DNA from 2 places in the Cloacibacillus evryensis DSM 19522 genome. Region 1 is predicted to be linked to the other one. Evidence: riboswitches for the same ligand, from Rfam matches in the RefSeq annotation. Region 1 holds a riboswitch; the other holds the start of a gene.
What was found. Region 1 has a riboswitch for molybdenum cofactor ahead of CLOEV_RS13130 (ABC transporter substrate-binding protein). Riboswitches for the same ligand answer to the same signal wherever they lie in the genome.
Positions count from the first base shown of each region.

Region 2: linked by a shared signal. The riboswitch ahead of CLOEV_RS02165 (molybdopterin-dependent aldehyde oxidoreductase) and the one ahead of CLOEV_RS13130 (ABC transporter substrate-binding protein) in region 1 are both predicted to bind molybdenum cofactor.

Region 1 is NZ_KK073872.1:2,921,506-2,933,039, reverse strand. It holds gene CLOEV_RS13145 (sodium-dependent transporter) at 178-1,671, opposite strand; gene CLOEV_RS13140 (hypothetical protein) at 2,112-3,146, opposite strand; gene CLOEV_RS13135 (metallophosphoesterase) at 3,172-3,855, opposite strand; molybdenum cofactor riboswitch at 3,951-4,068, shown strand; molybdenum cofactor riboswitch at 4,273-4,393, shown strand; gene CLOEV_RS13130 (ABC transporter substrate-binding protein) at 4,477-5,328, shown strand; gene CLOEV_RS13125 (ABC transporter permease) at 5,423-6,118, shown strand; gene CLOEV_RS16585 (energy-coupling factor ABC transporter ATP-binding protein) at 6,168-7,196, shown strand; gene CLOEV_RS16180 (energy transducer TonB) at 7,329-8,078, opposite strand; gene CLOEV_RS13110 (ExbD/TolR family protein) at 8,075-8,464, opposite strand; gene CLOEV_RS13105 (MotA/TolQ/ExbB proton channel family protein) at 8,445-9,077, opposite strand; gene cbiR (cobamide remodeling phosphodiesterase CbiR) at 9,084-9,869, opposite strand; gene CLOEV_RS13095 (FecCD family ABC transporter permease) at 9,871-10,848, opposite strand; gene CLOEV_RS13090 (ABC transporter ATP-binding protein) at 10,848-11,534, opposite strand, start outside.
Region 2 is NZ_KK073872.1:511,513-523,046, forward strand. It holds gene CLOEV_RS02135 (phosphoglycerate dehydrogenase) at 1-176, shown strand, start outside; gene CLOEV_RS02140 (SDR family oxidoreductase) at 207-977, shown strand; gene gnd (decarboxylating NADP(+)-dependent phosphogluconate dehydrogenase) at 990-2,441, shown strand; gene CLOEV_RS02150 (class I SAM-dependent methyltransferase) at 2,612-3,367, opposite strand; gene CLOEV_RS02155 (IclR family transcriptional regulator) at 3,469-4,212, opposite strand; molybdenum cofactor riboswitch at 4,455-4,578, shown strand; gene CLOEV_RS02160 (response regulator transcription factor) at 4,657-5,352, shown strand; molybdenum cofactor riboswitch at 5,621-5,775, shown strand; gene CLOEV_RS02165 (molybdopterin-dependent aldehyde oxidoreductase) at 5,904-8,750, shown strand; gene CLOEV_RS02170 (cupin domain-containing protein) at 8,868-9,302, shown strand; gene CLOEV_RS02175 (sensor domain-containing diguanylate cyclase) at 9,373-11,007, opposite strand; gene gpt (xanthine phosphoribosyltransferase) at 11,470-11,534, opposite strand, start outside.

The sequences.
Region 1 (11,534 bases):
AGGGCGGAGATGCAGCTCCTCCGCCCTCCCTTGAGTGGGATGCCTTTTACCTATTTTTTCTTGCTCTCAGCGCTCATTGTCTTTTTTATGGCCCAGATGAAACAGCCAAAACCGATGGCGATACAAAGAATCATATTAGCCTGCCACATTTAAAAATCCTCCTTTGCCGCGGTGCCGTTAATCGATCTTATTGGAATGGACGAGACGTTTGGAGATGAAACCGTTCAGCATCAGGCAGATCAGCGCGATGATGCCCCATTCGACGACCATCGAGCCGGGGGTGTACTGATACTTCGTGATCGGCCAAAACTTGAACCACTCTCCCGGATACCACGACGCGGCGTCCCACATCCACCATCCCCAGACGAAGGCGAATTCAAACGGGAAGAACTTGATGCAGCTCCACATCCACTTGACGTTGATATCCGAGCAGGGTTTGATGTCCTCTTCCCAGAGCTTGTCCACGCCGTACTTGAGCGAAGCCAGCGAGTAAATGAGCCCGACGACGAGCAGTCCTACGCCCCAGACCATGTCCTGATTTTCAAATACCCTGTTGTCGAGCGCCGAGAAGGAGCCGACAAACAGGAAGAAGATCGCGACGCACATCGTCGCTTTGACGCGGGAGAAGCCCATGTCGATGAGGTTGCGCGTGCCGGTCTCAAGCATCGCGATGACCGACGAGAGGGCCGCCGAGAAGAGGGCGAGGAAGAAGAGCACCGCCATGATGAATCCGCCCGAAGTGTGGGCGAAAAGGTTCGTCAGGTGGACGAAGGTAAGCCCGTTCGCTCCGGCCTTCATGACCGCCTGAGGGTCAGGCGAGAGGGCGAAGACGGCGGGCAGGACGACCATACCGGCGAGCATGGCCGCGACCATGTCTCCGAATGTCACCGTGAAGGAGTTGAGCTCGATGTCCTCATCCTTCGCGGCATAGACGTAGTAGACGTGGAACATGCCCCAGCCCGCGCCGGACGACCAGGCCGCCTGGGTAAAGGCCGCCAGCCAGATCCTTGGATTGAGGAAGTCCTTGGGGTCCACATGGAACATATACTCGAAGCCCTTCCAGGCTCCGGGGAGCATCACGACGCGTACGAGGAGCGCGGCGAGAAGGATGAATACGGCGGGGATCATGATCTTGTTCGCCGTCTCGATACCGCCCTGAATGCCGCGGAAGATGATTACCGCGGAAAGCGCGATGGCGAAGGCGAACCAGGCCCAGGCCTCATAGGCGGGAGCCGTCGTCGCGAAGCCCTTGAAGAACTCCGTGGCGAAATCTGTTCCGCCCGCCCGTACCGCGTCAAGAAATCCCGTGAAAATCAGGACCAAATACTTTGATACCCAGCCGAGGACGACGACGTAGTAGCATCCGAGCATGATGCATACCATCGCGCAAAACGCGCCGACCCAGGCATATTTCTCTCCCAAAAGCGCTTTAAAAGCCCCGGCGTTCGCCATGCGGGTCTTCTTTCCGAAGACGGACTCGGCGCAGATGAGCGGGACGGCCCAGATAAAGAGTGCCAGGAAGCAGATAAGGATAAAAGCTCCGCCGTTGTTGGAGGCAACTTCGCGCGGGAATCGCCAGATATTTCCGGTGCCCACCGCCATACCGAGTATAGTACACAAAAGTCCCCAGCGGCTTGAGAATTGCTCTCCGCCTTTTTTGATTTCAGCCATACATATACCTCGCTTTCTATAATGTGATAATAAAAATTATGATATTTCCCTCCGCGCCCATACCTACGATGGTCTTGATATGAAGACGCCCTCTCCTTTCTTTTTATAATTAAATATTGAATAATTAGAAGCTGCATTTATAATGCTGTTTTAGTTTACCATACTTTAAAATACATTACAATAATAAAAAAATTAAAATATCAGCCGTCAAATTTTTAATCAAATTAGAATTATTATTGATAATAATGGAGCATAAATGAAATTAAGGGCTGTTATTATCTTGAATTTTCAATAAAAATTCGTATTTTTGTCTTTTGGTAGCAAATAATTTAAAGATTTTAATAAAGATATAGAGAACAAAAAATTCCGCCAGCGGAGTTTTTTCAATACATGGCGGAAATCATTAAAATATAGCTATTAAATATCTAATTTATCGATAATTACGCGTCCGCTGTCGCTCCCACAGGGCGCTTGCGTTGTCTGTCGATCTCGGCCTCCAGCCGTATCAATTCGTTTATCGAATCGATGTCGATGCTTTTCAGTATCTCATTACGGTTCATGACGCCTATATCGTTGCGTGTCTTGCCGGGATTTTTTTCGAGCTCCGTGAAGGCCGAGATCTTACGGTCGCCGTGATAGACGTCAAAGTCTACGAAGCGCTGGCCCCTGTCGTTATATTCCAGCCCCATCGCGAGCTTTTTGATCGCCTGGATCTCCAGCGGCGTATAGAGCTTCATCATGTAGACGGGGATAGTCCGCCGCGTCAGAGCCTGTTCGCGCTCCCACTTCTCCTCGAGCACGATCCCTATCTGCATCCCCTGGGTCACGGTGAGGAGCCTCTGGCGATGAAGATCGAACAGGCCGTCGGAGTCGCATATCTTTATTTCAACGTCGTTCCAGTCGGGGGTGCCGAGCGCGTCTCCCAGATATTCTATGCCGTGTACGGAAAGGAACTGAACGATCGCCCCCTTTGAACGCGTATTGATTACCAGCGCCTTTTCGTAGATGTCGTCGATGGGTATGGTCTTCGCAAGCGACCTCGGCGTAAAGTATATGATAGAGGAGGTTCCCGGTATATCCGGGCGGAATATGGGGTCGCGGTCTATTATCTCGCCGCCGATGTCACGCTGTATCGCGCGGATGCCGCGCTCGATGTCTCCCATCAGACGCGTCATGATATAGCCCGGCATCATCGTAACGCTTTCCACGCCGCCGGTCATCCGGCTGTTTATCAGCGTCGCGAGGAACAGCTCCAGCGGATTTTCGGAGACATAGGTCTCGCGGAGTTCCCCGCCGTCTTCGGCGGGGGCGGTGAGAAACACGAGCCTCCGCGTCGGCCCGTATCTCCGAAGCGCGCCTTCGGCGTCGAGCGAGATCGGCGTTCCCCACGCTCCGAGCTTGTGGCGTATCTCGGAGACCTCCGAGGAAAGTTTCATCGCGATACTTTCGGGTCCTGTCCTTGCCAGCGATATCATTTATACTGCCTCCTCCGTAATGAATTTATAATGAGACGCGCTTGCGCTGGAGCCGCGCGCTGTCCGTTCCCGGCGGATAGGGGATGGAGGTCACCTCTCCGGTGTGTATGTGGATCAGGTACATCGACTGCAGGCCGTTGAGATACATCCGCCCCTCCCCGGTACAGCCGGAGGTATGTTCGAGATTATGCCCGTATAAATTGTACTGTGCCGGTTCGCCGCTCACATCCTCGTAGGTGTGCCCCGCGCTGAAGCTGAACTGTCCGAGCGAGAAGCGTCCCGGGCCGGTCCAGACCTGAACCGAGGCGCTGTGCGGCTCCTCGAGCAGGGTAGGGACGTGGTCATGGTTGCCTGTGACGAGGATCGCCCCGTAATCCTCCTCTTCAAAGATGGAGAGAAAATCCTTCACCCTTTTCTGATACAGGTCGAGCATCCCGGGACGCTGCTCGAGCTTTACGTTGTCCACAAAATCACCCGTGTGGACGATCCAGGCCGGCCTCAGCCGGTGCAGCGCCCGCCGCAGGTAAGGATATATGGTGTAGGGGGTGTCGGATAGATGCAGCACCATCTCCTTGGCGTCGATACAGGGCGGATTGATGCCGAACCAGATGCCGAGGTCGTCAAACTGCTTGATGATCGGGCACTCCCGCATCTCCTGGAGCGTCGGCTTGGGGATATTCGGTGGTATGCGCAGTGTCGCCATCTTCATCGCCTCTTTTTTGTTTCAAAAGAATTTTTAGTAATTCCGAACGGAAGACCTTGCCTTTTTATCTCCTTTATTGTACCATAAGCCCGATGATAAAATAAATTATGGTTCTCCGAGCCTGTACGCCTACGGAAAAGATCTATGGCTTTCAGGCCGACAGGGTTGCCTGGGAAACGAGGCAGCCTCCCTTTGGAAAGGAGAACGGCTGATGAATCTGTTATGGGCCGTACTCTATACAAAGGGGACGGCCCTTTTATTTTTATCGTAAAGAGGCTTAAAGACACACAAAATCTCCACTTAAGCAAGGGGCGACCCCAACGCCCCTTGTCTTCCCTTGTTTTTATTTGTTGAAATAAACGCATGAAATAGTGTACAATAACCGCGGCGCGGATTTTATCGCGCGAATGTTCTGCGTATGTTGCCTGCATACGTCCCTGAAACTGCCTCTCCTGCGGCCTGGCGGCTATGGAGGGCGGTCGTTAGGGCGGTCCTGGAAACGGGGCCGTCTCCCGTTGCGGAAAGGGGATCGCGGAAGTTTGCCGCTTTCGTCTTTTATTCTCCGTCCCGCGGGTTTTGAGCATAGGTTGTAATGCAACACAAATCTCACGAGGAGGGTTTTTACCCATGCGTATCAACAGGAAAGGCTCCATTATCGCGCTGCTTCTCGTCGTCTGCCTGCTTGCCTTCGGCTCGCTCGCGACGGCAAAGGCCCCCGTGCTTAGGATGGCGACCACCACCAGCACGGACAACACCGGATTGCTTGATTATCTCGCTCCCATTCTTCTTAAGGATACCGGCATCGAGATCCAGTGGGTCTCGGTCGGAACCGGCAAAGCTCTTGAGTATGGCCGCAACGGCGACGTCGACGTCGTGCTGACCCACGCGCCGTCCCAGGAGGACAAGTTCATGGCCGAAGGCGCCGGAGCCAACCGCCGCAAGGTCATGTTCAACGACTTCGTCCTCATCGGCCCCGCGAATGATCCCGCGGGCGTAAAGGGCAAGCCCGTCACGGAAGCTCTGGCCACGATCGCGAAGAAGGGACAGCCGCTTGTCAGCCGCGCCGACAAATCAGGCACGCACACGGCGGAGCTGAGCCTCCTCAAGGCGGCGGGAGTGAAGGATTTCGACAAGGCGAAATGGTATGTTCAGACCGGCCAGGGAATGCTGAAGACGATCAACATCGCCGACGAGCAGAACGGCTACGCGCTTACGGACCGCGGAACCTTCATTAAATACGAGGCCGGACTCAAAGGCAAGCCGGGACTCGTGATAGTCTGCGAGGGCGACCCCGAGCTGCTCAATAAGTACAGCGTCATGGCGGTCAGCCCCCTGAAGCATCCGAACGCCAAGTACGATCTCGCGCTCAAGTACATCGACTGGATCACCTCCTCAAAGGTGCAGAAAGATATCGCGAACTTCAAGGTCGAGGGCAAGCAGCTCTTCTTCCCCGAGGCCGAGATCCGTTCCGGACATTAATAAATCGATATAATCGGCATAACGGGCGGACGCCGGACGAAAACGTTGAAGCGTCCGCCCGAATTATGTAAAACACGAGATAAGGACTGATCTGATGGATTTCATAGTTGAAGGATTTATACAGGCTTTCAGGCTCCTCTTTTCAATGGACGAGGAGACTATGAACATCCTTTTCACCACGCTGCGGCTGACGGCGCTCTCGATGGGCGGAATACTGCTCATGGGGCTGCCGCTGGGTTTCATTCTCGGGTACTTCGATTTTCCGGGCAAGCGCTGCGTCCGCACTGCAGTCGACACCCTGCTCGCCCTGCCGACGGTGGTCATCGGCCTGCTCGTTTACGCCTTCATATCGCGGCGGGGCCCCTTCGGCGGCTGGGATCTGCTCTTTACGGTCAAAGGCATGGCGATCGGACAGATCATCCTGGGGACGCCGATAGTGGCGGCCTACACGGCGACGGCGATCGAGGGGCTTGACGACCGGCTTCGCCAGACGCTGATGACGCTCGGGGCCTCGGGGACCAGGCTCGCGATGACGAGCCTGTGGGAGGCGCGCTTTCTTGTCCTTGTCGCCGCGCTGACGGCCTTTGGCCGCATCGTCGGCGAGGTCGGCTCCGCGATGATGCTCGGGGGCAACATCAAATGGCATACGCGAACGATAACCACGGCGATCACGCTTGAGACCGGCAAGGGAGACTTTGCCCTCGGCATCGCCCTCGGCGTGATCCTCATACTGATATCGCTCATTCTCAACATTTCGCTGACTTTCCTGCGCCGCAGGACGCAAAACTGAAACAGACAAAAATACCGGAGATAGACGGTGCGAAGGAGGAGCGTCCGGGATGAGCTCGCCGCTTTACGAAATACATGATCTGAAACAAAGCTATGGGAAGGGGCAGCCGGCCCTCGACATCGCGGAACTTTCAATAAGGAGCTCGGGCATAACCGGCCTCGTCGGCCCCAACGGCAGCGGCAAATCAACGCTGCTCAAAGTGCTCTCTTTCCTTATCCCATACAAAAGCGGCCGCATCATATTTGACGGCCGTCCGGCGGAGGGGCGTGAAGAGGCGATCCGCCGCGAAGTGACATATATGCTCCAGGATTCCTATCTGCTGAACCGTTCCGTCTATGAAAACATCGCCTATGGGCTGAAACTGCGCGGGAATATTCCCGATATAAAGGTCCGGGTAAACGAAAGCCTGATACAGGTGGGGCTCGATCCGGAAAAATTCGCCAAGCGGGCCTGGTATCAGCTCTCCGGCGGAGAGGCGCAGCGCGTGGCCCTCGCCGCCCGGCTGGCCCTCCGCCCGCGCGTCCTGCTGCTCGACGAGCCGACCGCCAATGTCGACGAGGCGAGCGCCCAGCTGGTGATGGAGGCGGCCGTCAGCGCGGCGAAAGAATACGGCGCCGCCGTTATCGTGGCGACACATGACCTCGCGTGGCTCTACGAGATGTCCACCGACATCGTGAGCCTCTATCGCGGCCAAGTCGTAGGCAGCGGCGCGGAAAACCTCCTGCAGGGCAAGTGGAACAATTCAGGAGGCTGCATGGTGCGGGAATTTACCGACGGGCAGGCGGTGTTTGCCTATCCGCCGCAGACGGTAAGAGCGAACGCGGCGATGATCAACCCAGCCGACGTGCGCATCGCCGCCGGCAGGCCGCGGACAGCGCATGAAGTGAACGTCATCGGCGGCCGTATCGTGCAGATGACGCTGGAGCGCGCCACAGGCTCGGTGCTGGTTTCGACGGAGGTCGGCGGGAACGTGATAAAAACGCGCGTGGAAGCGGCGGAGCTGGACCGCCTGGGGCTATTCCCCTCGCAGGAGGTCTATCTGACGTTTCCTTATTCCGCTGTACGCTGGATCTTGTAAATCGGCGTAAATCGGCGTTTAGAAGTGCGAGTTGCTAAATAACTTTGGGCTCTGGAACCGGAGCCGTATATTAATACGGCGAGGACGCCAGAGCCCTAAGTTATGACGCAAATCGCGCTTATAAACGCCGATTTACCTTATTTTGAAGATAAAAGGAACCCTTACTCGAATATATCCGTCGTGGCGGAAACGCCACTCCTTCACCGCGCGCAGCGCGGCGTTGTCGAGGCGGTCGTAGCCGCTGCTCTTTTCTATTTCGGCGCTCTGCACGCGGCCATTTTCCACCGCGGCGACGATCACGGAGGTCCCCTCTTCTCTGCGCTTGCGCGAGAAGGCGGGGTAGTCGGGCAGTACCTTGTGCGTCACTTCGAGCGTGTTGACGTCGGCGATCCCGCCGCCGCTGCCGGGGCCCATGCCCGGACCTGAGCCTGAGCCAGAACCGGTTCCGCTGCCTGAGCCAGTTCCCGTTCCGGCGCCACTCCCTCCTCCGCTTCCGCCGCCTGCCTCCGCCGCCGTTTCATCCGGGACGCCTGTAAGAGACTCCGCCGGTGCGGCGATCTCTTTGTTCTTTGCCGGGGTCGCGGAGATCTCTTTTATCGGTGTCTCTTTCTTTTTTTTCACCGGGACTTTTTGTGATACGGGTGCCGCCGGCTTTTCTTTTTGAGGCTGCGGCCTGACCTTTTCCTTTCCCTGGTTCCCGCCGTCGCCACCGCCGCTGTTTCCGTGGGAGGCGGGGGCGAATACGAGTTTCACGTTCATTATCGGTTCCGGCTCTTTTTCTGTCTTTGCGCCGCCAAAGACGAAGAACAGAGCACAATGTATGAGCAGCGAGATGAGCAGCGCCGCCGTCCATCGACCCCGTTCGCCGGAGAGAAGGGTCATCGCGCTCCCTCTCCCGAAAGCATGAGGCCGGCGGAGGTGACTCCCTCTTTACGCAGCAGCGAGAGCAGCCCCGCGATGTCGCCGTAGGGGACCTTTTCGTCTCCCGCGACCAGCATTTCACGGCCTTTCGATTCGGCGGCAAGTTTTTTAAGCTCTACCCGCGTCACCTCGCGCCCGTCCCAGAATATTTTTCTGTCGGCGGCGACGGTGACGATCACCGCCCCCTGTGTGTCGGCGGAGCTTCCCTCGCCTGAGGGGAGCTGAACGTCAAGTTTGCCCTGCACGAAGGAGGCCGTGAGGACGAAGAATATTATCAGCATGAAGAGGACGTCGATGAGCGGAGTGATGTCTATCTCCGCGTGGCGTCTATTTCTGCGTCCCGACATTTTTATCGCCGCCGGCGGCTATATGTTCGCGCAGGAGAAAGTCGGCGCCCCTTCTGAGGGTCTCGTCCTCGTTGTCGATGCGCGAGTTGAGCAGTCCGTAGACGAATATCGTGGGGATGGCCACCGTCAGGCCCGCGACGGTCGTGAAGAGCGCCTTCCAGATGCCGCCCGTAACTGTGGCCGCGTTTATCTGGCCGCCCACATGAAGCGACTGGAACATCTCGACCATGCCGAGGACCGTCCCGAGCAGGCCGAGCAGCGGCGCGATCTTGCCGATCATCTCAAGCACGTAGATGTGTTTTTCCCAGCGATATATTTCGCGGCGCACCTGCTGTTCCGTGAGGAGTTTCATGTCCTCTGTGCTGATGTCCCAATGGGCCAGCGTCACTTTGAAGAGGCGGTTCATGGAGCTGTCGGAGGATTCCGCCACACGCCATGCCTCTTTCAAGTCCCCCTCCGACATCGCCTTGCCGAAAGCGGTCTCGAGTTTCTCCGGGTTGACGGAGGCCTTATGGAAAAAGATCACCCGCTCTACCGCGATGGCGGCCGCGATAAGCGACAGCGCGCCGATTATCCACATGATGCTTCCGCCCTGATTCATGTACTCCAACATGAGTTATTACTCCCCCATCATCTTTTTTATCGCTTTTAGAGATTTTTTATAGCCGTCTTCAAAGACTTCGAGCGTCATTACACGCTCTCTGCTGTCCCCGCCAAGTTTTTTCAGAATTTCGCGGAAGAGCTCCGCGTCGAACCAGCTCATGTCCACGTGGTCTGTGCCGTCCGGCTTCACTCCGTGGATGTGGATGACGCGCGTCACGGGCAGATATGCCTCCATCTGTTCGAGCACGGGGTGTCCGTAGCGCACTAGGTGTCCGACGTCGAGGCAGACAGAGATGCCGTTTTCGGCGACCGCTGGGTATACGAGGCGGAAGTTGTAATCCAGCGTCTCCGCGCAGATTTTCTCTTTGTCCGCCGCGGCCGCGGCAAGCCGCGCGACGGAACGCCGCGTCTTTTCGAGCCACCCCTCCATGTCGGCGCTGGGGTATGCGCCGTACTGCTCCCCGTCGAGGTGGAGTATCCAGGCGAAGGGATCGAGCGGCGCGAAGAGCTCCATTATACGCAGACAGGAGTCTTCACAGCGGACGCGCTCCGCCGGTTCTGTCGAGAGGCAGATGTCATGCGGGAAATGGACGGTGCAGCTCATCCCCAGTTCGTTCTTCAGCGCCGCGAGCCAGCTCACTTCCTCCTTTGAGGGAATGTTGACGCCGTATTTATTATCGAAGAGCACGAACTGCATGTCCCGCGCCTCGCGCGATAATTCGCGCAGGTTGTCGGCGAAGCTACCCTCTACGACCCACGAGGTGCCGCCGAGCCTTACGCCGGGAAAGTTTAGCTTTTTCATCCTAACGTCCTCCTTTTATGAGCAGCCAGAGAAAGAATATCGAACCGAGGCAGGAGGTGATTATCCCCACCGGTATCTCCGCCGGAGACCAGAGGAGCCGGGCGGCGGTGTCGCAGATCACGAGGAAGGCGCCCCCGAAGAGGGCGCAGGTGACCGACAGCTCACGGTGGCCGCTGCCGGCGATCCGGCGGCAGATGTGCGGGCACATGAGGCCGACGAAGCCGATGGGGCCGCTTAGGGCGACGCTGATGCCGACGACGAGCGATACGGAGAGGAAGAGCAGCTTGCGCAGTCCGTTGACAGAGACGCCGCGGCTTGCGGCCATCTCCTCGCCGCAGACGAAGAGGTCGAGCTGCGGTCCCGTGAGCCAGCCGATGAGCAGGATCATGGCGAGCCCCGGCAGCGAGGCCCATGAGGCTGCGAAGCCGACGGTCTGGAGGCCGCCCATCGTCCAGCGCATCATGCGGAAGGTGTCGGTGTAGCCGCCGCTGTATTGAATTATCATATTGAGGCTCCCGAAGAGGAAGTTCAAGGCGACGCCCGCCAGCAGCAGAGAGGCGAGCGACATGCCGCCGCGCCGCAGGCTGCCCGCGATGTAAAGCGCCAATATCGCGAGGAACGCCCCCAGAAAGGCGGCGACAGAGATCCCCTGTATCAGCCCGAAGATGGAGAGGGCGAGGCCGAGCCTTATGTAGAGCACCGCGCCGAAGGCCGCCCCCATCGAAACGCCGAGCATGTCTGGTGAGGCGAGCGGGTTGCGGAAGAGCGCCTGGAAGATGAGGCCGCAGACGGCGAGCGTCGCGCCGATCAGCCAGCCGAGCAGCACGCGCGGGATGCGAAGCTCCCACAATATCTGCGCCGAGGGGTTGTCCGCGCCGCCGAAGATGTCGGAGAACGAGAGCGAGTGCGCGCCGACGAAGGGCGCGCCGCAGAGGACGGCGGCGGATAATATCAGCAGCAGGAATGTTTTTTTATTCATCAGAAGACGAACCCCCTGGGTACCGCGTAGGGACGCCGCTGTCCCTCGCGGCATAAAAACTCAAAGCCGGTGTCAAAAATATCCGCGAGCACAGAGCCGCCCAGCAGTTCGTCCGTTGCGCCGTGCCAGCAGGCGCGTCCATCCTTTATCGCGAGCACCTCGCCGCTTCCATGCAGCGCGAGGTTTATGTCATGCGTCACCATCAGCACCGTCATGCCGTCCCTGTTGATGCTCTCGACGAGCGCCATCATCTCCACCTGCTGACGATAGTCGAGAAAGCTCGTCGGTTCGTCGAGGAAGAGTATGTCGGTACCCTGCGCGAGCGCCGCGGCAAGCAGCGCGCGCTGACGCTCGCCGCCCGAGAGCGTGGAGAGGCTGCGTTCTGCCAGCTCCCTGACTCCCGCGCGGGCCAGCGCATCGTCCACGATCCGGCGGTCTTCCGCCGATTCGCCGCTGAGCACTGGCCGCCACGGATAACGCGACATCATTGCGAACTGGCGGACGGTGAAGGGCAGGGAGTCGCCGCCGCTCTGATGGAGCCAGGCGATGCGGCGCGCCCTCTCGCGCTCCGTCATCCGGCTTATGGCGCGCCCCTCGATCGCCGCCTCGCCCGACGCGCCGCGGTTCAGGCCGCCGAGACATTTGAGCATCGTGCTCTTTCCCGCGCCGTTGGGGCCGATGACGGC
Region 2 (11,534 bases), 2.4 Mb from region 1:
ACGCCACCGTCTCCGAGCCGCCTTACGGCGAGGAGATACTCACCCTTCCCAACTGCATCGTAACGCCCCACGCCGGGGCGGCGACGAAGGAGGCAAGCGCGAAGATGAGCCTGATGTCGGCGCGGAACGTACTTGACGTGCTGACGACGGGAGAATGCAAATACGCTGTAAATTGATTTGAAGAAAGAATAAAGGAGGGGCAAATTATGGCAAAAAATTTTACCGATCTGACAGGCAAAAAAGCGATCGTGACGGGCGGGGCGCAGGGGCTAAGCTATGGGGCCGCGGAGGGGCTCATGGAGGCCGGCGCGGAAGTCTGCATCATGGATATCAACCCCAAGGTGGCCGACGTGGCGAAGGCCTTCTGCGAGAGGGGCTTTAAATGCTCCGCGGTGACGGCTAACCTTGGCGACAAAAAGGAGCGCCGCGAGAAGTTCCTTGAAGCAGTCGAAAAGCTCGGCGGGCATCTCGACATCCTGGTAAACGGCGCGGGGGTGCAGCGCCGCCATAAATGCGAAGAATTTCCCGAGGAAGACTGGGAGTTCGTGCTCAACGTCAACCTCAACGCGGTCTTCGCGCTCTCGCAGATGGCGGGGCAGACCTTCATCAGGCAGGGGAGCGGCGGCAAGATAATCAACTTTGCCTCGATGCTCGCCTTCTTCGGCGGCTACACCGTTCCGGCCTACGCCGCCTCGAAGGGCGGGATCGCGCAGCTCACGAAGGCCCTCTGCAACGAATGGGCCGAAAAAAATATCAATGTGAACGCGATCGCCCCCGGCTATATGGACACTGAGATGAACACGGCGCTCACCGATCCGAACAACCCGCGTTTCAAAGAGATAACGGACCGCATCCCGCACAAGCGCTGGGGTACGCCCGAAGACGTCAAGGGGCCGATCATCTTCCTCGCCTCTTCGGCGTCGGACTATCTTGACGGCGCCATCATCCCCGTAGATGGCGGCTATCTCGTAAAATAGCGAAGAAGCGGAATGATGAAAAAGGCTGACATCGGCCTCATCGGCCTCGCCGTGATGGGCGAAAACCTCGTTATGAACATGGAATCGCGGGGATTCACCGTCGCCGTTTACAATCGCACGGCGGAAAGGGTCGACAGTTTCGTAAAGAGGCGCGCGGGCGGCAAAAATATTGTCGGGACAAAATCCCTCGCGGAACTTGTATCAACGCTCTCCCTGCCGCGCAAGATCATGCTGATGGTGAAGGCGGGCCCCGCGGTCGACTCGCTGCTGGAATCGCTGCTGCCGCTGCTCGAACCCGGCGACATTATCATAGACGGCGGCAACAGCCGCTACACCGATACGATCAGGAGATGCGCCGGCGTCGAAAGCAATGGCCTGCTGTATATCGGCATGGGCGTAAGCGGCGGGGAAGAGGGCGCGCTGAAAGGTCCCGCTCTGATGCCGGGAGGCTCGCCCGCCGCGTGGCCTTTCGTCAGGCCGATCTTTCAGGCGATAGCCGCGAAGGCCGGAGGCGAGGCCTGCTGCGAATGGGTCGGGGAGAACGGCGCGGGCCATTTTGTGAAGATGGTCCACAACGGAATAGAATACGGCGACATGCAGCTCATCTGCGAGGCGTACAGCCTCCTGCGCGTTCTTCTTGGAATGAACGCGGAAGAGGCCGCCGACGTTTTTGAGAGCTGGAACAAAACGGAGCTTGACAGCTATCTTATAGAGATAACGAAAAATATTCTCCGCTACAAAGATAACGACGGCGCGCCGCTCGTCGGCAGGATACTTGACGCGGCCGGGCAGAAAGGCACTGGCAAGTGGACCGCCGTCTCCGCCCTGGACGAGGGCGTTCCTCTCACGCTCATAGGAGAGGCGGTGTTCGCGCGCAGCCTCTCCGCGATGAAAGACGAGCGCGTTAAGGCGTCGGAGGCCTTTGCACGGGAAAAGACGCCGTTTGACGGCTGCCGGGAGAGCTTCATCGAAGATATACGCCGGGCGCTGCTGGCATCCAAGATTGTCTCTTACGCGCAGGGCTACATGCTAATGCGCGCGGCGGCGAAAAGCTACGGCTGGAATCTGAACTATGGCGGCATCGCGCAGATATGGAGCGGCGGCTGTATCATCAGGAGCGTCTTCCTCGGTAAGATAAAAGAGGCGTTTGAGGCCGAGCCTGAGCTCGCCAACCTGTTGTTCGCCCCATACTTCAGGGATAAGGTGAAGGACCTTGTCCCATCGTGGCGCAGAACGGCGGCGGCCGGCGTTCTGCACGGCGTGCCGCTTCCGGCCTTCACCTCGGCCCTCTCATGGTTCGACGGCTACACGAGTGCCGCGCTGCCCGCGAATCTCCTGCAGGCCCAGCGTGACTACTTTGGCGCCCATACCTATGAGCGAACGGACAGGCCCCGCGGCGAGTTTTTTCACACGGACTGGACCGGCGAGGGCGGCGCGACGGCCGCGGGGAACTACAACGCCTAAAAAAGGGGGCTGAAGCCGCGCGCCTCTTCCGGCGATGATTGGCGCCGTTCACGCTTTCGCCTTGCGCTTAATGAACATAGTTTCCGCATTATGGTGACGAAAGCAGGGCCGCGCCCGAAATTCGCGGAGCGCGGCCCTGCTTTATTTGTCAGTCCTCTTTCGAGGGGATATTATTCCTCCGGCTTCACCGCGAGGAAGCGCAGGCGGACGTAATCGGCGGTCCAGCCCTTCTTTTCATCGTAGAGCGTCGGGCGGCAATAGTCTTCGACCTCTTTGTAAAAGGCGTCCCTTTCACCGTCTGTGAATCCGGCGGTATGGCTTGCCGAGAAGACTTCGAGCCAGCCGCGCAGCCCGGCGGGAAGCGGCGTCGGGCGGTCGATGCGGGCGATGAACTTTACCTGGAAGCCCTGATTTTCAAGGATTTTTGAGAAAGCGCCGAGCTCGGGATATTTCCACGGATTGCGCGCCTTGTAATCTATGCCGCGTTTGATGAGGGCGATCTTCATCCCTTCGCGGATGATGCGCACGCAGCCCTCGCCGCCGCATTCGGCGGCGAAGCGCCCGCCTGGCTTCAGCAGGTTCCAGACGCGGCGCACGACGGCGTACTGGTCGGGCATCCAGTGGATGGCGGCGTTGCTCATGACGGCGTCAAATTTTTCATCCATCTTCAGCGTCTGCGCATCGGCGAGCAGAACGTCAAGGCCAAGCTCCTTCGCGGCGGAGACCATCTCCGGGCTCGCGTCGGTGCCGACGACGGAACAGCCCATGTCCGCCAGCCTCTTTGCCAGAATGCCCGTTCCGCAGCCGAGGTCCAAAATCCTCTCTCCCGCCTTTGGCTCAAGGAGCTCTATTACCGGTTCTCCGAGTTTGGAGACGAAGTCCGCGCTCTTCCTGTACTCTTGCGGGTTCCAGATTTGATTTGTCATAAATGACGGCACCTCTTTCTTAGAGCGCCGCCGGACGCCGCGCGCCGTTGCGCGCGTGCTGAGCGGCGGAAGCTGAGTTGTGTTTTGCTGTACCGCCTCTATTATATCTGAGTTGCGACCTCTCTGCACATCTTTTGTATCTTGGGAACGAGATTTAACGCCTGCTCTTCGGTAAACCGCTGGATCGGTCCCGCGACGGAAAAGGAGAAGGCGAGTTCGCCGCGGCGGTTGAAGATGGGCACGGCGACCGAGAGGATGCCCTCTTCACGATCTCCGTAACTCAGCGAGTAGCCGAGGGTGCGGACGTTGGAAAGCTCTATCCGCAGCTTGTCCGGTTCAAAGAGGGTCGTCGGTGTTATCTTGTGGGCTTTTTTGATCTCGCGCTCGATGATCTCTTCGCCGAGGAAGGCGAGCAGCGCCCTTCCGCCCGCTCCGGCCCAGAGGGGGAGACGGTCTCCCACGCGCATTACGCACTGCATCGAGAGCAGGCTCTCGACGTGCTCGAAACAGGCGCGGTCTTCGCCGATGACGCCGTAGAGTGAAACGGCCTCCTTCGTCTCGTCGCGTATCTGCTTCATATAAGGGTAGATGATCTGCTGCGGGCGGAAATTGGCCTTCGCCACGCTCCCGAGCAGGTAAAGCTGATTGCCGAGCGAATAGCAGCGGTCGCTGTGGCGGTGGAGCATGTTGAGGTTCTCCAGCGTATTCGCCAGGCGCAGCGTGGTCGTCACGGGCAGCTGTATCCTCTCCGCGAGCTCGCTGAGCGTGAGCTTGTAATCATCTCTTGTAAACGCCTTCAGTATGGAAAAGGCGCGTTCGACCGAACGTACTGAATCTTCCTTCATGGCAGCCTCCAAAATATATCAAATTTCCAATACATGGAATAAAATTGCATAGTGCGATATAATGATAGTGGAAATGGGGCAACTTTGCAACCGGAGCCTTAACTTTTTTCGTATTTTTACCGCCCTGCACAAAGCTTGCGGCGGCGCTCCAATATGTCTGGGCAGACCTGACGGCGTTATCTTTCAGAAAGATGTCTCTCCTTGACGAAAACAGCCTCTTTGTTATAATCTTAAATGAATAAAACTGAATAATACCCCGAGTCAAAGCTCCTACAGAGAAAAATAATTCTCAATGGAGCACGACCATTGGGTGTCTTTGGAAACGAAGGTGCCTCCCGTCTGGAAAGGGGAAAGGAGATCGCGGGCGCAGCCTGTGTAATGGCCTTTTCCTCCCCCTCAGCGGAACACCAAATCTTACAGATAAGAGAGGAGGAAGTGGTTGAAATGCGCAGTTTGAAAGTCTTGATCGCGGAGTCAGATCCGCTTCTTCAAAAACTTTATTCCGATATCATCATCAATGACAGCGCCTTTACGCTGCTGAAATGCGTATCGACGGGGCCCCAGATGTTCGAGGCGATGCGCTGCGTCGATGTCGATCTCGTGCTGCTTGACCTGTTTCTGAAGGATTTCAGCGCGATAGAGGGCCTTGACGACCTTCGCAAGTCCTTTTCACGCACCGACTATATCGTCGTATCCTCGGGGGAAAACCCGGAGCTTGTCCGCAAGGCGCTCTGCGCGGGAGTTTTTGAATTTCTCGTCAAACCATTTTCCTTCGACCGTCTGCGCGCCACGCTGAAAAATTACCAGATATACCATCATTCCTTGACCGGCAGAACGCGCCCCTGGCAGCAGGAGGATCTTGACGCCCTCGTCTCGATGAAGAGCCACGACCCTTCATGGGCCAACAACCGTTCGATACCAAAGGGGCTCCAGCTTAAGTGTCTCAACGACATTGAATCCTTTCTGAAAGCGAATGAAGACACCTTCTCGGCGCAGGAGGTCGGCGAGCACCTGGGCATTTCCAGGTCGACCGCGCGCCGTTACCTTGAATTTCTCACGATGAGCGAGCGCGTCGTCGTCGAATATGCCTACCGCCGCGTAGGCCGCCCGGAAAAACGTTACCGTATGGCGCTGCTTTAGGGCTGGATCCGCCCGGCGCACGTATAGCAAAGATAATGGGGGAGAGGCGGCTCTCTTTCATTATCTTTTTTTTGAACGGCGGAAGATGCCTCCCTGTACTTTTGTGAGGCAAAAGTTTATTTTGAACTTTATGCAACTGACCTTCGTAAAAAATTTACTAAACATAAACTAATCAAAATAGCGCATAACATCTCATATCCTACCTAAATATTGCTCATTATTCTGTACTTTTGTATAATTTGAATAGAAAGTTTAGACAATTGTTGCAACTTAGTTGCAACCCCGAGTTTCATCTCCTAACGCGTGATGCCATGGAGGTGGGACCAGTGAGCCGAAGGGCTCCAAGGGTTTTTGCGGAAAACCGCGAAGCCTCCCGGGATGCGCAAAGTGTCCGAATTGGAAAGGGGTAAGTCTCGATCGTTTCGTCGGCAGGCGGGCATATCATACTCTCTTTCTTTCCAATGAAAACGCAGTCAAGGTTTTTTAATTTATTTCCGAAGTTCCCGATGCGTGGGATATGGAAAAATTTATTTCGAGAGAGGAGATTTTCAATGGCAAAGGAAATGACAGAGGCACAACTCGCGGCGAGCTATGTCATCAAGAAACTCACTATCAACGGAGTTCCGCGCCGTGTGATGGGCAAGCCGGACGTAACGCTGCTTACAGTCCTCCGCGAACAGCTCAAGATGACGGGGACGAAGCGCGGCTGCGACTGCGGCCAGTGCGGCGTCTGCAACGTCATACTCAACGGCAAGGTGGTCCGCGCCTGTATCACGCGCTGGAAGAACGTCCCCGAGTTTTCGGAGATCACGACGATCGAAGGGATAGGCACCCCCGACAATCTTCACGCCCTGCAGTGGGCGATGATAGTCTGCGGCGCGATCCAGTGCGGTTTCTGCACACCGGGCTTCATTACCTGCGGAAAGGCGCTCCTTGACCAGAACCCGAACCCGACGCGCGAAGAGGTACGCGACTGGTTCGGCAAGAACTGGATGGCCTGCCGCTGCACCGGCTACAAGCAGATAGTCGACGCGGTGATGAAGGCCGCCGCGATCCTGCGCGGTGAAGAGAAGATCGAGGATCTCGCGAAGATGTACAAGCCGGGCGACAAGGTCTGGAATTCGAGCTATCCGCGTCCGAACGCGGTGTTCAAGGCGACAGGTCTTTGGGATTTCGGCGACGACGACCGCCTGAAGCTGCCGGAGGAGTTCCTCTTCGCTTATCCCTACGCCCTTGAGGGCGTGCGCCACGCGAAGGTCAACAAGATCGACGTGAGCGAAGCCGAGAAGTGCGAAGGCGTCGTGAAGGTCTGCACCTATAAGGACGTCAAGGGCACGAACCGCCTGCGCGGCCAGATCGGCTGTGACTCCGCCGTTGTCGACGGCTGGGAGCGCCGCATCATGGTCGAGGAGGGGGACAAGATCCGCCAGTGGGGCGATATTGTCGCCGTCGTAGTCGCCGACAACGAAAAGCACGCGCGCGCGGCTGCGCAGAAGATCAAGGTCGACTATGAGCAGCTTCCCGAACTCGTCGACGTCCGCGAGGCGATCAAGGCCGACGCGGTCAGCGTCTTTGACGACTGCCCCGGCATCGACGGTATGCCGAACGCGTGGAACAAGCGCTGCTTCGCAAAGGGCGATGATCCGAGCGATATTATCGCGAACGCGCCGCATAAAGTTGACGATGAATTCTACAGCTCGCGCCAGCCCCACATGGTTCTCGAGGCCGACTGCGGATATGCGTATTACGACGACGAAGGGCGCGTGACGATCCATTCCAAATCCTGCGCCATCTACTTCGCGATAGTCAAGCTTGCCAGAGGTATCGGCCTGCCGCCGTCGAAGATCCGCATTATTGAGAACAATATGGGAGCCTCTTTCGGCTACAAGACTACGGTCACCAATGAGCAGTATCTTGCCCTCGCCCTGATGGCGACGGGGCGTCCCGTATATATGCGCGTCAATATGAAAGAGCACAACCAGCGCACACCGAAGCGCTCGCCCTCCTTTATGCATATCAGAGCCGCGGCGGACGAAAAAGGCAAACTCATCGGCGTCGATGGGACGTGCTGGATCGACCACGGCCCGTGCAGCGAGTCCGCGAACGACCTTACAAACAAGAGCGGGCAGTTCTTCTTCTCACCCTATGCGTACGACAATATGCGCGTGACGGCATATACGATCTGGACCAACCATCGCTGGAGCTCGGCCTTCCGCGCCTACGGTTCGCCGCAGATATATTGGGGCGCCGAGACCGCGATGGATATGCTCGCATACGAATGCGGCATGGACCCGTTCGATTTCCGCGAGCAGAACCTTCTCGAGTGGGAGCCGTTCACGGAGAACCCCCGCGGCCATTTCCCCTCCGGACACGCGCCGGAAGTCTTCCCGCTGCCGGAAATGATGAAGAAGGCGCGTCCCGTCTATGAAGAGATGAAGAAAAAGGCCAAAGAGCTTTCAACGCCTGAAAAGAAATACGGCGTCGGCATTTCGGTCAGCATCTACAACGCGAACGACGACGGAGCGGACGAATCCGCCAGCAACATCGAGCTGCTCAAAGACGGAAGCGTCATGATCTATAACACGTGGGAGGACCACGGACAGGGCGCGGATATCGGCACCGTGGGCACTGCGCATGAGGCGCTGAAGCCTCTCGGCATCGCCCCCGAGCAGATAAGGCTCTTTATGAACGACACCGCGCGCTGCCCGAACAGCGGCGCCGCCGCGGCGAGCCGTTCGCAGACGATGACCGGCAACGCGATCGTCGACAGCTGCAAAAAACTCCTTGACGCGATGCGCAAGCCGGACGGCACGTACCGCACGTACGACGAAATGGTCGCGGAGAATATCCCGACCTTCTACGAAGGCAAATCGCAGGCCCAGGTCCTTCACAAGGACGGCTCCGTCGAGAGCTGCGGCGGCAACGACAAGGATACCGGCATAGGCAAGCCCTTCGCCTTCCATATGTTCGCGGTCAACCTCGCGATGGTCTCCGTCGATATGAATACCTTCAAAGCGCATTGCGAGAAGTTTGTCCTCTGCGGCGACGTCGGCGTCATCAACAACTATCTTGTTGTCGACGGCCAGCAGTACGGCGGCATCGCGCAGGGCATCGGGCTCGCGCTTACGGAAGATTTCCTTGACGAGTCGAAGTATAACAACTTTGTGACGATGGGCTTCCCGTACATCAAGGACATCACTGACGATCTCACTCTGATACAGTCGGAAGTGCCGCGGCCGCTCGGGCCGTTCGGAGCTTCCGGAACGGGCGAAATGCCGCTTTCCGGCCCGCACGCCGCCGTAGGCAACGCGATCTATGCGGCCTGCGGAGCGCGCGTAAAGACGATCCCGGCGATCCCGGCGAGAATCAAGGCGGCCCTCGAGGAGACAAAGAAGTAACAGGCGCGCAGGCGCGATAAAATCTAAAGGGCCGGCATGGGATTTTTTCATGCCGGCCCTTGCCGGTTTATGATAGACTGTCACATAGAAGCAACCTATGATTTGGGGGGATACGTAATGAGCGAAGAGAAAAACTATGGTTCGATATACGACCTGCCGCTGCAGAACGCCTCCGCGCTCGCACCGGAGATAGAGAAGAGGACGATATACGGCCCGGAGAACTGTTGGGGCGATTACGTCATGCGCCATTTCATCCTGCCGGCGCATAAAGGCATCCCCGCGCACGAGCATGAGTGGGATCACCTGATGTTTACGCTCTCCGGCGACGGCGTCGTCGAGGTCGAGGAGGAACCGGGCAAAAGGGTCCCTTACCTCATGAAGACGGGCTATTGGACGCGCGTTCCCGGCGGCCTCGTCCATGAATATAAAAACGACGCAGACGTGCCGCTTGAGTTTTTCTGCATCGTGCCGACCCGCGGCGACCCGCACGCGAAGAAGTTCTCGATGCGCGAGGAGCGGGCCCAGCGCAAGGCCTGCGAAGGCAAAGCCTAAATATTTAGAGAGCTAAGGAAATTTGTATGATGAGCGGAGCGCGCCGAGTGAGAGATTCCGGCGCTCCCCGCTATTGACGGCGTCCGCCGTAGAGGAAATTGCGAACGATGAACGAGGCGATGACCTGCCCCGTGATCTCGATGACGGTTTTCTCTTCTTTGCTGAATACCCGCGACGGATCGCAGCAGTCGAAGCCGAGAAAACCGATAAAATCCCCGTTATCCATTACCGCCGTCTGGACCAGCGTGTGTATATTCTGGTTGTCGAATGTTTCAAACAGCTCCGCGTCGACGCTCTCTATCTCCATCCAAAAGATGCCGTCGTCGTTGAAGTGTTTCCGGTAATCGGGGCGCTCGTCTTCGTAGCTTCTGTTCTGAAACATCTCCTTCGTCGCCGCCACACCGTCGTTGCAGAATTCATATATTTCGGAAAAATGCCTGCCGTCGTCGGAATTTCTGAAAATGTAGCCGCGGGAAAAATTGAAGCGGCGCACTATCAGCTCAATAATGCCGCACACAGCCAATTCCGTGTCTTTCGCGTTATAGAGGATGCGGAGAATGTGACGCGCCGGGTCCTTCGCGAAGAGGTCGGTCGTGTCGCTTCCGTCCTGAGCCTCTGTCCCCATCTGCGCAAAAGAGAGTCCCATCGATTCCTTATAAAGCTGACAGCGCGCCTTGCCGCTGTTTTTGGAATGATAAAGCGCGATATCGGCTTTATTGTAAAGATCCAGGAAATTTTTACCCTGCTGCGGGAAGAGGGCGACCCCTATGCTTGCGGAAAACTGCAGCATGCCGAAGTAATTTCTGTGCAGGGAGCTTAACGCCAGGCAGGCCTCCTCCGCCATCCTTTGCGCCGCGTTTGCGTCCGCGCCCGGCAGGAAGACGACGAATTCGTCGCCGCCGGCCCGCCCTAAAAGAGAATCCCCCGTGAATATCCCGCGCAGCGTCTGCGCCACCGAGACGAGCACGGCGTCGCCGAAGAGGTGTCCCATGAGATCGTTCACATTTTTAAAGTTGTCGAGATCCACCATGATCATGGCAGCCGGCGAGTCTGTTTTGCCCAGCGATTCTATCTCCTTTTCCACCATCTCCCGGATGCGCGTTTTATTGTAGAGTCCCGTGAGAGAGTCCCTTTCCGCCATCATCGACAGACGCTCGTTTTTTTCGCGTTCGTCAGTGATGTCGCTTATGAACCACAGGGAGCGCAGCGAAAGGTCGTCCGGGTCCGTAAAGACGTTATTGACGGCCGATTTCCAGCGATAAGAGGCGCCGTCCGGCGTCAGCGTCCTGTATTCGATGTTCGCCCCGGTGACGCCGTGCTCAAAATCGTCTCTGTTGTTCTCCGGCAGCGCGAACCGCAGATAGAGCTCCCTGTCGTCGGGGTGGACGTGGTTTTGACAAAAGTCCAGGATAGTCTGACGCTGGTCGTTCGCGGCAAAGCCGTATCCCTGAAAATGCTCGCCTCCGGCGATGATCCTGTTGTGCGTAAGGTCAAATTCATAACAACGGTCATAAAGGCTGGAGAGCGCCTCTTTGTACTTGTCCGCCCGAAACGCGTCCCGCCGCCCGGCGTGCGGCTTTTCGCCATATTTATCGCCGCGGCGCGGCTCCGCGCCGGACGCCATTTTCTCCATGGCGGCGACGTACAGGAGCATCAGCGCCACAGTTGCCGTCATACAGACCAATGCGTAAGATCTGTAACACAAAAGCCGATCCTTCCATAATAGAAGGTTTCCGTCAGAATCCGTCAGACATAGAAACTCCAGCGCGGCGACGCCCGCGGCAAATAAAATGAAAAAAACGAGGGCGATGACGAGCAGACGGCCGCGCCGGACATAAATTTTTAGGAACAGGTCCTCTCGCAGGTGGCGGCAACTCATAGCAATGGCTGATCCGACTCCTTTCGTCATAATGGCGGCTTTGAAATGACTTTTATGCTTGTAAAAAAGGCTTTATGTAAATGTTGCTAAATCTGGTTTCAAGATTATATCACCTTAAATGTTGAACGGATATTTTCGCTGCCATAATCTATCAAAATGTCAAAGGCGGCGTCTGAAAGAAAACAGCGCCCGGCCTGCGGCACATGGCGGACGCTGATTGGATCTTAATGCCGCCGCCCTTTGATCTCTGCGAAAGCGGCGGTCTGTTTTTGTCGGGGGATCGTTTCGTTACTTTTCCAGATTCATATCCGCTATCGGGGGAATGAAGGCCGTCGTCGGCGCGGTGTCCCAAG